3 regions of the Martinezella sp. CNPSo 3959 genome follow, and region 1 is predicted to be linked to each of the others. Evidence: riboswitches for the same ligand, from Rfam matches in the RefSeq annotation. Region 1 holds a riboswitch; each other region holds the start of a gene.
What was found. A riboswitch is a leader RNA that binds a small molecule or an ion and turns the genes downstream of it on or off. The one in region 1 is predicted to bind cobalamin.
Positions count from the first base shown of each region.

Region 2: it holds a riboswitch for cobalamin, as region 1 does, so the genes downstream of both, cobU (bifunctional adenosylcobinamide kinase/adenosylcobinamide-phosphate guanylyltransferase) here and AC13RE_RS20960 (ABC transporter substrate-binding protein) in region 1, are expected to answer to the same signal.
Region 3: it holds a riboswitch for cobalamin, as region 1 does, so the genes downstream of both, AC13RE_RS27635 (aromatic ring-hydroxylating oxygenase subunit alpha) here and AC13RE_RS20960 (ABC transporter substrate-binding protein) in region 1, are expected to answer to the same signal.

Region 1 covers NZ_JBXSOV010000011.1:23,282-27,421, reverse strand. The annotation lists gene AC13RE_RS20970 (ABC transporter ATP-binding protein) at 1-341, opposite strand, end outside; gene AC13RE_RS20965 (FecCD family ABC transporter permease) at 338-1,375, opposite strand; gene AC13RE_RS20960 (ABC transporter substrate-binding protein) at 1,379-2,395, opposite strand; cobalamin riboswitch at 2,561-2,816, opposite strand; gene AC13RE_RS20955 (GGDEF domain-containing protein) at 2,897-4,042, opposite strand.
Region 2 covers NZ_JBXSOV010000001.1:643,376-647,515, reverse strand. The annotation lists gene AC13RE_RS03310 (chloride channel protein) at 1-1,387, opposite strand, end outside; cobalamin riboswitch at 1,568-1,966, shown strand; gene cobU (bifunctional adenosylcobinamide kinase/adenosylcobinamide-phosphate guanylyltransferase) at 2,108-2,632, shown strand; gene cobW (cobalamin biosynthesis protein CobW) at 2,638-3,687, shown strand; gene cobN (cobaltochelatase subunit CobN) at 3,924-4,140, shown strand, end outside.
Region 3 covers NZ_JBXSOV010000021.1:32,804-36,943, forward strand. The annotation lists gene AC13RE_RS27630 (hybrid-cluster NAD(P)-dependent oxidoreductase) at 1-765, opposite strand, end outside; gene AC13RE_RS27635 (aromatic ring-hydroxylating oxygenase subunit alpha) at 768-2,012, opposite strand; cobalamin riboswitch at 2,110-2,313, opposite strand; gene AC13RE_RS27640 (DUF6656 family protein) at 2,663-3,280, shown strand; gene AC13RE_RS27645 (L-threonylcarbamoyladenylate synthase) at 3,340-4,140, shown strand, end outside.

The DNA of each region.
Region 1 (4,140 bases):
TGAGCGCTCCAGGCCGACAGGGGACCGCGATGGGGCGTACGGCCGAGACGGACGACGTCCATCACTGTGACCTGCGTATCGGTCGTCGCCTGCTGCTCGACGAGCGCGATGCGACGGGCAATATCGCTCCGCGAGATCGAGGCAATATCGCTGCCGCCGAGCCGGATGACCCCGCTTTTGACCTTCCGCAGCCGGCAGATCAGCCTGAGCAGGCTGGATTTTCCCGAGCCGTTCGGCCCAAGGAGCCCGAGCACCTTGCCTTTTTCCACCGTCAGGCTGACGCCGTTGACGATGAGGCTATTGCCGGCTGCAAAGGTTACCGTGTCCACAGCGATGCTCATGCCGTCCTCCGGGCGCGATAGAGAATGAGGGCGAAGGCCGGAGCCCCGAACAAGGCCGTGACGACGCCAATCGGCAGAATCTGCTGGGGAATGATGACCCGCGAGATGATATCGGCCGCGACCATGAAGATGGCGCCGGCCAGAGCCGCTGCCGGCAAAAGTCGGTCATGGCTCGGCCCGACGACAAAGCGGGCCGCATGCGGAATGACGAGCCCGACAAAACCGATGGAGCCGACGATACTGACGACCGCTGCCGTCATGAAAGCCGTCACGCCCAGCAGAACGACTTGGGCGCGCTTGACCGCAATGCCAAGCGATGCGGCAGCATCCGTGCCGAAGATAAAGGCATCGAGCACGCGGACATGCGCCATGCAGACGGCAAAGCCGATGATGGCGACCGGCCCGGAAAGATAAACGTCCGGCCAGCGCACGCCGCTCATGGAGCCGAGCAGCCAGAACATGACGCCCCTCGCCTGCTCCGCATTGGCCGAGGTGGTGACGATATAGGAGGTGAGCGCGTTGAAAAGCTGCGAACCAGCGACGCCGCATAGAATGATGCGCTCGCTCGTGCCGCCAACCCCGGCAGCAAGCAGGCCGACGAAAAGAAAGGCTGCAACTGCGCCGAGGAAGGCGCCGCCAGAAAGGCCGAGAATGCCGTAGCCAAGACCGAGGATCATGATGCAGACCGCCCCGGTGGAGGCACCGGCGGAAATGCCGAGCACAAAGGGTTCGGCGAGCGGATTGCGCAGCAACGCCTGCAAGACCACCCCGCTCAAGGCAAGCGACGCACCGGTGCTTGCAGCAACGAGCGCGCGGCTCAGGCGATAGTCCCAGACGATCCCCTGATGGATCCGGCTGAGTTCGAAGCTCGTTCCGAACAATCGGTTCGAAACGGCCTTTACGGTCGTCGACAGGGGGATCGAAATCTCGCCGATCGATACGGCGAGACTGATCATGAAGGCCAGAAGAATGGCGGCAGCCATGGCGAGCGCCAAGAGCGCCCACCATGTCCTGCGTTTTGCGGCGAGACCCATATCTTACTGCGCCAAGCCGAAGGACTTGATGCCCTTGGCCAATACTTCAATGCCGTCGATGGTGCGGATGGTCGGGTTCATCGACTGCGCATCCATCATGACAAAACGCTTGTTCTTGACGGCGTCGAGCTGGCTGGTGACGGGATCTTTTTCGAGGAAATCGACCTTGACCTTCGGATCGTCGGCCGCATAGCGGCGGCGATCCATGGTGGCTATGACGATCACGGCTGGATTGGCCTGCGCAATAGTCTCCCACCCGACCATCGGCCATTCCTCTTCCGTCGTCACCACATTTCTGGCGCCGAGCGTCTTCAGGATATAGGCTGGCGCGCTGTTCTTGCCGGCGATATAGGCATCGCCATTGACCTCCTTGCTGGAGAACCAGAACACGATCGGAAGATCCTTGGCCTTGGCAGCGGCAATCGAAGCGACTGCATCCGCCTCGCGCTTTTTCAGATCCGCGATCAGGGCATCGCCACGATCCCTAACGTCGAAGATCTGCGAGAGCTCGGCGATTTCCTGATAGACCAGATCCATCGTGAAAAGTTCTTTGCGCACGCCGTCGCCGCCATCGGCGTTGACCTTGGCAACACAATCGGTCGGTGCAAGATAGGTATTGATGCCGAGCTCGGAAAATTGCTGGCGCTTGCCGACGGTACCCTGCGCGCCGACGTGCCATTCGAATTCGGCCGCGACGAGATCCGGGGCCTTGCCAACGACGGATTCGAAGCTCGGATCGTTATCGGCAAGCCGCGGGATCTTGCTGTTCGCCTCGGCATATTGCGGCGGAACCGGGCCGACCCAGACCGCCGTTCCGGCAATCTTGTCGGCAAGGCCGAGCGAAAAGAGGATTTCAGTCATGCCCTGGCCGATCGAAACGATCTTGGCCGGAGCCTTTTCAAAAGTGACCTGCTGCCCGCAATTATTGATGGTGAGAGGATATTGGGTGGCGGCAAAGCCGGAGCCGGCAAACCCAGTCAGCCCAAGTGCAAATGCAATGGTCGTCAAAAAATGGCGCATGAAAGATCTCGATAGGATTAAGGAAACGGGGCGGCGTCAGCGCGATCGCGCTGAGAAAGACGGCCGCCGGCTGCGGAGATCCCAATCAAGGCCGATAGATGTCGGATAATGTCGAAGGCGCAGGTCAATCATTCTCTGTCCTTTCCGGGCATCCCCGCCCGGCTGATTGGATCGTGATCGACGGCAGGTCTCCTGGCTTGCGGATCTCTGACGATCATCGGCCTTCCCGCAAGCATGCTTGCAGTGGCGCGGCTCAAAGCCTCAGGAAAGAACCAGCAGGCTGGTCATTCCCGGATGATCGGCAATCCGCTTACAGTTGCGGGGGCAGCCACGGTCTAGGTCCCGCTTGGGTCATCCTCACCGTGTTCCCTATTAATCCCCGCGGAGTCTTCCTTGGGGAACCGTCACGTCCAGTTATTCCGGACTGCCCCGTTCCGTCAAGGATGCTTGGATAGGAAATGCGGAAGCGCGGTGCTCATTGCGGAAGGAATGACCGCCAGCCTATGCGGCCTCCGCCAGTTCCACGCGATTTCTACCGCCCGCCTTCGCGCGATAAAGTGCCTTGTCGGCGGCCTCAAGCACATGTTTGAAATCCGTCGTCGGTTCGAGGGAGCAAGCAATCCCGATGCTGACTGTGACATGGACGGCTTCCTGCTCGAACATCAGGGTTGTGCCCTCGATGTCCTTGCGAATTTTCTCCGCGACAGCAGCCGCAGCCCGCGTATCGGTGTTGGGCAGCAGCACGACGATCTCCTCGCCGCCGTAACGGGCGGCAATGTCGGTCTTGCGCACGGTTTGCCTGATGACATCAGCCAACCGCGCCAGAACGGTGTCGCCAAAGGCATGGCCCCAGCTGTCGTTGATCTTCTTGAAGTGATCGATATCGAGCATGATGATCGAGAAGGGGATGCGCCGCATACCGGCCTCCTTGGTGCATCGATCACCTTCACGCTGCAGTACGCGGCGATTGGGAAGCTTTGTCAGCGGATCGAGGCTCGCTTCATTCTCCAGCGCGCGCTGGATGCCGATGCGATATTGCTCCCGCTGCAAGAGATCCGACAACAGCATGACACCGAGGATATTGACGATCGTCACCGGAAGTGTTGCCGAGATCAGAAGGGCACGCGCAACCGCCCACGGCAAAAGGAAGACAACCACAATGGATGAGCAGGTCGCCAGACCGAACAGAGCCGATCGCCGCCAGCCCGTGCCGGTCCATTGCCGTGGCAACAGACTGAGTACATAGCCCACGGTCGCAACGATTACGATGCCGGCAACGCCGATCACGGCGCCCATACCGCCCACCATGTACCGAAACAGCGCCATCATTGCCGCAGCGACAATGGTTCCCAAAAGGCCGCCATAGATTGGCGTAAGGACAAGGAGGATCGACCGGCCATCCTGGATCACACCTGGCATCCATTGGATGGGATCGCCCATGGACAGGATGCCGACCAGCCCGAACAACAGCCCGACGGCCACGGATTTCAAAGCGCCGCGCTCGACGATACGGATGACCCAGGAATAGGCATAGACAATAATCGCCACCTGGCCGAGGACACGTATTAGCGAGATCAGATGTGCTTCGACTTCCATGGCGATTCCCAGTCTTCGCAGCGCGCCGCGATGGATGAGCTGCGGCGGCATGGTCGAAGTCCTTACGAGATACCATGCGATCTCTAAAAATAGTTTATATGCCTCTCATCGATCGGCAGCATCGCGGCACGAATTGACGCATTGCGCTT
Region 2 (4,140 bases), on a different contig from region 1:
CGGTCAGATTGCGGATCCAGCCGACATCGTGAGCGCTGCGGATACTCTCGCCGCGCAAGTGGAAGCGCCATGTGGCGAAGGAGTAGCCGAAGGTCGTGCGCACCACCAGCGAGGAGGTGATGACCGCCGCCAGAACCAGAGCAGTGATCGGGAAATCTCCGGTGATTTCGAGCGCCAGGAAGGTCATCGTCAGCGGCCCGCCAATGATCGCGACGGCAAGCGAGCTCATGCCGACGACTGCGTAGACGGCCGGCGTCAGCGTGGCGTGATCGAAATAGGGTGCGCAATAAGCGAAGATCTTGCCGAGCAGCGCGCCCATGAACAGGGAGGCAAAGAAGAGTCCGCCTCTGAAGCCGGAGCCGATCGAAACTGCTGATGCCAGGGATTTCAGGATGAAGACGCCGATAAGTGCGCTCAGCGTCACATCGGTCGAAAGATTGAGATGCAGGGCGCCATGGCCGGCAGACAGAACCTGTGGTGAGATCAGCGCCAATGTTCCCACCACCAAGCCGCCAAGCGCAGGGCGGAAGGGCGGCGCGATCGAGCTTTTGCGTGCCAGCTCCTCGACCCATGCGACGCCCTGCATGATCAGGATGCCGATACCGGCGCAGAAGGCACCCAGCAGGATGGCAGGAAGATAATCAGCCGGAACGATCGCCCCGAAATGATCGATATCGATGGCGAAGTCGTCGCCGGCGAGCAGTCTTGCGATCATGGTCGATATCAGCGCCGAGACGACGACGGGTGTCAGGGTCACGATCGAATAGCTGCCGATGATCAGCTCGAAGGCGTAAAAGGCGCCGGTGAGCGGAGCATTGAATGCTGCGGCGATGGCGCCGGCCGCGCCGCAGCCGACGAGCATGCGCAGGTCCGCGCGACGCATCTGCATCTTGTAGCCGAACTTGGAGGCAATGCCCGCGGCGAGCTGCGTGTAACCTGCTTCAAGCCCGACAGAGGCGCCGAATCCATTGGAAATCAGGTTTTGCACGGCCACGATGATGCTGTCGGTCAGCGACATGCGGCCGCCATGCAGTGCATTGGCTTCGATCGGGTCGACCATCGGCTTTTTGCGTGTGCGGGATAATATATAGAGCAGTATGCCGAGAATGATGCCGCCCGCGATCGGTGCGATGAACAATACGGATTTGTCCTGAATTGCCATCGCCGCTGAACTCAAGCGTTCGTAGTCGGTTATGCCGTAGATGACGCTGTGAAACTTGCGCGAGATATAGCTCATCGCCGTTACGGCACAGCCGGATACTATTCCCACCAGCGCTCCGGCGAAGACAAGTCCCAATTCGCCACGGCGCAGCAATGCCCTGAATCGACCGAGATCGAACAGAGCCGAGAAGACGCCGAGGCGTCGCGGTTGGAATTTCTGCAACATGGGAAACGGACGATACGTTTTACTCGAATGCGAGAGCCTACCCTCTATAACCTCCTAACATCAAAGAAATACGGCAAAAAAGCCGTTGGCTTTATGGGAATTTTCAGCCGATTTCGTAATCAGGATGGCGCAGGTCGCATCCATGCCCTTGATTGACTTGAGGTAAGTGAAAGCCTAATCATTGCCGGTATAACGAATGGTTCCTGAGCGGCGATCTGCCGCATGGGATGAAAAGGGAATGTGGAGGGACGGACCCAATCCGGGCGTTCTCATCACAGCCGACCCCGCGACTGTAGAGCGGTCAGGGTCTTTCGTTCGGTTTGAAACCTATTCCATCGATGGTTCGCATGGGGCGAACGGGGCGGGACAGGCTCAAGTCGAAAAAGCCACTGGCGTGGCATCATGATCAACCGGGGCTGGACGCCTCTTATTCTACGAATCGTCCGCCTTTTCATGATGCATTGCCGGGAAGGCGAGAAAGATCCGCTGGCGCACGATCGGGGGCGACCGGTTTCGGTCCGCCCCCGTCGCGGCGCCTTATCCGCGAGCCAGGAGACCTGCCATGCGTGCCGGGCACAGAGCCTGTTCTGGGACGTCAGTTCCGCTGCCAGCACGGAGGTTGTCATGGCGCAAGACGAGTTTTTGGCGTGTAGGCGCCCGTTTTCCGGTTCCAGCGATGTGCTGCCGACCCTCGCTTCCGCCTGGGAGCGGGCATAGCGTATGTCGTCTTCGACTTCCCGAGCAGTCTTCGTCCTTGGGGGCGCGCGTTCCGGCAAATCCAGGTTTGCCGAATCCCTGGTCTCGGACACGGGTCTTGAACGTCACTATGTGGCGACAGGGCAGGCATGGGACGACGAGATGCGCGAGCGCATCGCGAAGCATCGTGCCGACCGCGGCGATCTATGGCAAACGCATGAGGAGCCGATCGATCTTGTCGGGCAGCTTGCCGCCGTCGACGCCGAGGGGCGGGCAGTGCTTGTCGACTGCCTGACGCTATGGGTCACCAATCTGATGATGGCCGAGCGTGACATGGCGGCGGAATTTGCCGCCCTGACCGCCTTTCTGCCGACCGCACGATCAAGGCTTGTTCTCGTCTCCAACGAGGTAGGCTTGGGAATCGTGCCGGAGAATCGCATGGCGCGCGAATTTCGCGATCATGCCGGCCGCCTGCACCAGATGGTCGGGGCGGCGAGTGCCGAAGTTTATTTTATCGCAGCGGGCCTACCGCTGAAAATGAAGGGTTGATGCATATGAACCAGGAAAAGATTCCCGCTACCGTCATCACCGGCTTCCTGGGAGCCGGAAAGACGACGATGATCCGCAACCTCCTGCAGAATGCCGGCGGCAAGAAGATCGCTTTGATCATCAACGAATTCGGCGATCTCGGCGTCGATGGCGACGTGCTCAAGGGCTGCGGCGCGGAGAACTGCACCGAAGACGACATCATCGAGCTGACCAATGGCTGCATCTGCTGCACCGTGGCCGACGATTTCATTCCGACCATGACGAAGCTTCTGGAGCGCGATGCGCGCCCGGATCACATCGTCATCGAGACCTCGGGCCTTGCGCTGCCGCAGCCGCTGGTCGCTGCCTTCAACTGGCCCGATATCCGCACCCATGTCACCGTCGATGGCGTCATCACCGTCGTCGATAGTGCCGCCGTTGCCGCCGGCCGTTTTGCCGACGATCATGACGCTGTCGAAGCCGCCCGCGTCGAGGACGACTCGCTCGATCATGAAAGCCCGATCGAAGAACTGTTCGAGGACCAGCTGACCTGCGCCGATCTGATCGTGCTCAACAAGACCGATCTGATCGATGTCGACGGTCTCGGCCGCGTCCGCGCCGAGGTTGCCTCGCGCACGGCACGCAAGCCGACGATTATCGAAGCGAAGAACGGCGATGTGCCGGCCGCCATCCTGCTCGGCCTCGGCATCGGCACGGAAGACGATATCGTCAACCGCAAATCCCATCATGAACTGGAGCATGAAGACGGCACGCCGCACGATCACGACGAGTTCGACAGCTTCGTTGTCGAGCTTGGCCCGATTGCCGACCCGGCGGCCTTCGTCGATGCGCTGAAGGGCGTGATTGCCGAGCATGACGTGCTGCGCCTGAAAGGCTTCGTCGATGTCCCCGGCAAGCCCATGCGCCTGCAGCTTCAGGCTGTTGGCAGCCGCATCGACACCTATTTCGATCGCGCCTGGACGCCGGGTGAAGCCCGCGCGACCCGGCTTGTCGTGATCGGCCTGCACGAGATGGATGAGACGATCGTGCGCAAAGCGATCGAAGCGCTGGTTTGATCGATGCTGTGTCTTTGTCCAGAAACACCCCCCTCTGTCCCTTGCGGGACATCTCCCCCACTAGGGGGGAGATTGGGAGCTCGCGACTACGTTTTTGCGAAACGGCTGACTACCGAGGTTTTAGTGGCTTCGGATGGTCGTTGGGGTGAGGCATGGCACCAAACAATCTCCCCCTTTGTGGGGGAGATGTCACGAAGTGACAGAGGGGGGTATGCCACCGCATACTCTGACGCCTGATGCACCTTCTCCTGGCTCAAAAGGGAACGATCAACGACGGCGAGGAGGCGATCGATCTCGGGCAGTCGCCCGGTGATATCCTCTTTCTGTCGGCTGCCGATACCGAGCTTGCGGCGATTGCCGCAGCGCATGGTGAGGGCGGCCGTTCCCTTCGGCTTGCGAGCCTGATGAGCCTCAAGCATCCGATGTCCGTCGATACCTATGTCGACAGGACAG
Region 3 (4,140 bases), on a different contig from region 1:
GCTTTCCTGATGGTAGCGTGACATGTCGAAGCCGTGCGCTTCCAGCATGGAGCGCACGGCATCCATGAAGACTTCCGGGCCGCAGCAGAAGATGGTGCGATCCATGAAATCGGGCGCCAGCAGGCCGATCTTCGCCTTGTCGATGCGGCCCTTCAGCCCCGACCAGAGATCGGTGCGGCCGCAGCCTTCGACGATGAAGCCGAGATCGAGGTTCGGCATGAAGCGGGCGAGATATTCGAGCTCGGAGCGGAAGATGATGTCCGTCGGGCTGCGCGAGCAATTAACGAAAGTAATGTCAGACAGTGGTGCTATGTCCGACATATACCGCGTCATCGACATCATCGGCGTGATGCCGGAGCCGGCCGAGACGAAGAGATATTTCTCGCCCGGATGACGGATGTGGCTGAAATCGCCCAGCGGGCCGAAAGCCTTGATGCGCATACCCGGCTTCAGGTTCTCGAACATCCAGCGCGTGCCGATGCTATCTTTCTGCGCCTTCACCGTCACGGCGACAGAGAAGGGCCGCGACGGCGTGGATGATAGCGTATAGGTGCGCATGACCGGCTCCGGAGCCGTCGGCAGCTCCAGCGTCACGAACTGGCCCGGCAGATAGCGGAACCAGTTGTCCTTGTCGGACCCGAAGGTGAAGGTCATCACGTCGGGCGCTTCGGGCGTGACCGAGAGACATTCAAGCAAATGCTGCCTGTCGTTCCAGGGCTGCATCTGGTCGAGGTGTCGATGCGGATGGGAGACGGCCATGTTCATACTCAGGCTACCGCCGACAGCTTGGCCTGGTCGCCCTGCAGCCGGTTGATCATGAAAGTCGTGTACCATTCGACGAACTGCATGACGCCGCCTTCATGGATTTCCGAATAGGGACCGGGCTCATAGGCCGGCGAGCGGATGCCGAAGGCATTTTCCTCAACGATGCGGCGGTCCTGGTCGTTGGTTTCAGTCCAGACGTGTGTCAGTTCCTCGAGATTGTAGTCGACACCTTCGACCGCATCCTTGTGAACGAGCCACTTCGTGGTCACGGCGGTTTCCTCGGCGCTGATCGGCAGGACGCGGAAGGAGATCGCGTGGTCGCCAAGGATGTGGTTCCATGTCGTCGGATAATGGAAGAGCAGCATGGTGCCGATGCCATTGATCGTAACGTCGGGCGAGAGTGGCCGCCTGACGGCGTTCTGGCCGGACATGGTGTAGCTTTCGGCGCCTTCGATCAACGGCATACGGGCGGTGCGGAACTGTCCGTCAGGAGAGATCTTGAATTCGCTCGGCAGGCCGGCGGCTTCGCAGCGCGCCCAGTGCTCGGTAATGACGGGATCGCTCATCGCGCCCTGCACGCCGGTAACCGTCGGAGCTTCCGGGAAGGTGCGGCAGAGTTCGGGGTGATTGGCCGCGCAATGGTAGCATTCGCGGTTGTTTTCCCAGACGAGCTTCCAGTTGCCCTTTTCGATGATCGTGCTCTGGAAGGCGACCTTGGCTTCGCTGATATGATGCGGGGCCATGTAGGGCTCGATCGTGGCGCGAACCGGTGCGAAATCCGGAGCGTTCTGTGCCAGGCAGATGAAGATGTAGCCAGCGACGCTTTCGCAGTGAACCGGCTTCAGCGAATGCTGGCTCTTGTCAAAATCCTCAGCCATCTGACGGGCAAAGAGCAGGGAGCCGTCAAGCTCGTAGGTCCATTGGTGATAGGGGCAGACGAGCTTTGCCGACGATCCGCGCTCGGTCGTACAGACGCGCGAGCCGCGGTGGCGGCAGCTATTGTGGAAGGCGCGGATGACCTGATCGCGACCACGGACGATCACGACGGGATAATCGCCGATCTGGACGGTGAAGTAATTGCCCGCCCGCGGCACTTCGCAATCATGGCCGATGAACAGCCAGTCGCGATAGTAGATCGTCTCCATGTCGAGCTTGAAGTAATCCGGATCGGTGTAGAAGGGTTGCTCCAGGCTCAAACCTGCCCGGTGGTTCTTCAATTGCCGCAGAACTTTGCTGCCGATATCCATTTGCCTATCCTTGCGCAATACCGGAAGACGAGCAGAGGACATGCAAGGCCGTTGGGGACGGCCGAAAGCAATGCCCCGACCGCCCGCCGCGGTCAGTAAACCATATGTGCCCAAGGCTGGTTTCCGGGCTCTGGAGCGGCCCTGTTGCCAGGACCCCATGGCACCTTCCCAGACCAATCGGCCCAGTGGCTTTATCCGCCATGCCTCACTCCACCACCGTTGCGGGGGCAGCGCCGGATTTTGACCGGCTTCCCAATTCTCCGTCTCCCTAGCAGACGGCACCTTGAGATTGATATCATCATAGCTCTCGGCCGCGTCTGCCGCTGCGCTGCAATGCGACATCGGCTTCGAATTTGACGACAGGCGAAACAGGGCGATGAGACGGTTGCATATCCTGAGAATATTGACAGGTAATTCAATTGCTTGAGCGCATGCATCGGAGATGGTCAAAGCATCGCATATCCATTCCACCAATGACGCTTTATCCTGATTGCGACAGGTCGGCGAACGGCCGGTAATCAGGGGAATAATTGGGCGGCAGAAAGCGCCAACGGAGCCGCTATCGGGGCGCCTTCAATCCGGCGCGATCAAGCTCGGCTCAAGCTCCGTGGTTCATCATGTCACCAAAGAGTTTTATAGCGAGATCCGGCATGGCCAAACTCAGATATTTCGACGCTGGGAAGCCCGCCGAGCCCGAACCGGCGCAGCCGGTATCGACGACGGGGTACACCGAATTCCTGCGCACCGGCCGCATCAACCGCAGCAGGCCGCATTGGCTGGCGGAAGAGCGGGAATACCTCACCCACGAACAGGTGGCCGAACGCACGGCGCTGAAGCTCAGGGACGCCGGCGAGAAGACCCACGACCGGCTCAACAATTTCCATAGGTCCATCCGCTTCCCGAAGCTCATCTTTCATCACACGCTGAAGGACACGCCGCATCTCGGCTATTGCCACGTTACCGCGGCGCGGACACAATTCGCGCATTATGAGGACGTGAACTGGGCTTTCTATATCGCCAACTTCTTCGCCCGGATCGGCCAGGAGGAAAACTTCTTCGAAGACATCAGCCTCAAATATTCGCGGATGTATTTCGCTGTCGCCATCCATCCGGACAAGGAGGCCGAAGACAAGAAACTGACGATCAACCGCGACGTCAGAGGCAACGGCGTACTGTTCCACACCCACGATCCGCAGATCGCCATCCGCAATGTTCTTCTCCTCGGCGCCCGCAACGAGCAGCTCCGCGACATCATTCGACAGCTTTGACGATTGATCCGAAAACTCGAAGAGCATAAGAAACGGCCTGAACTGCAAGCAGGCAGGCCATGGCACGACACATAGACATTCTCGAACATCCGCAAACGGCGATCGAAGTTGCGACAGCGACTCTCACCGAGGGTCTACCGATCGGGCTGCCGACGGAGACGGTCTATGGCCTTGCCGCCGATGCCACCAATCCCGCCGCCATTACCCGGATCTATGAGACGAAGGGGCGGCCGCGCTTCAATCCGCTGATCTGCCATATGAGCGACCTCGCCATGGCCGAGCGCTATGCGGTCTTCGACCCCATCTCGCGCAAGCTCGCCGAAGCCTTCTGGCCCGGTCCGCTGACGCTGGTGCTGCCGCTCAAGCCCGATAGCGGCATCCATCCGCTGGCAACCGCCGGCCTCGACACGGTCGGCATCCGCGTGCCGCAGGGCTTTGCCGGCGAGCTGATCCGCGCCTTCGACCGACCGCTTGCAGCACCCAGCGCCAATACCTCGGGCAAGATCAGCGCCACCAGCGCAGATCATGTGGACGACGACCTTGGAGAGCGGATTTCTCTTATTCTCGACGCCGGATCATCGGTTGTCGGCGTGGAGTCGACGATCGTCAAGGTTGAGGATGGCGAGATGCGCCTGCTGCGACCTGGTGGGCTGGCGGCGAGCGAGATCGAGCGGGTAGCCGGTAAGGCACTGAAGCGCAAGAAGAAGGCTTCCGCTGCCATCGAGGCGCCAGGCATGCTTGCTTCGCATTATGCGCCGGGAGCGGCGGTGCGGCTCGACGCCACGGAGGTTTCCGCAAGCGAGGCGCTGATTCGCTTCGGCACGCCAGACATTCCCGGCAGCGAGAACGCCGTTGCCGTG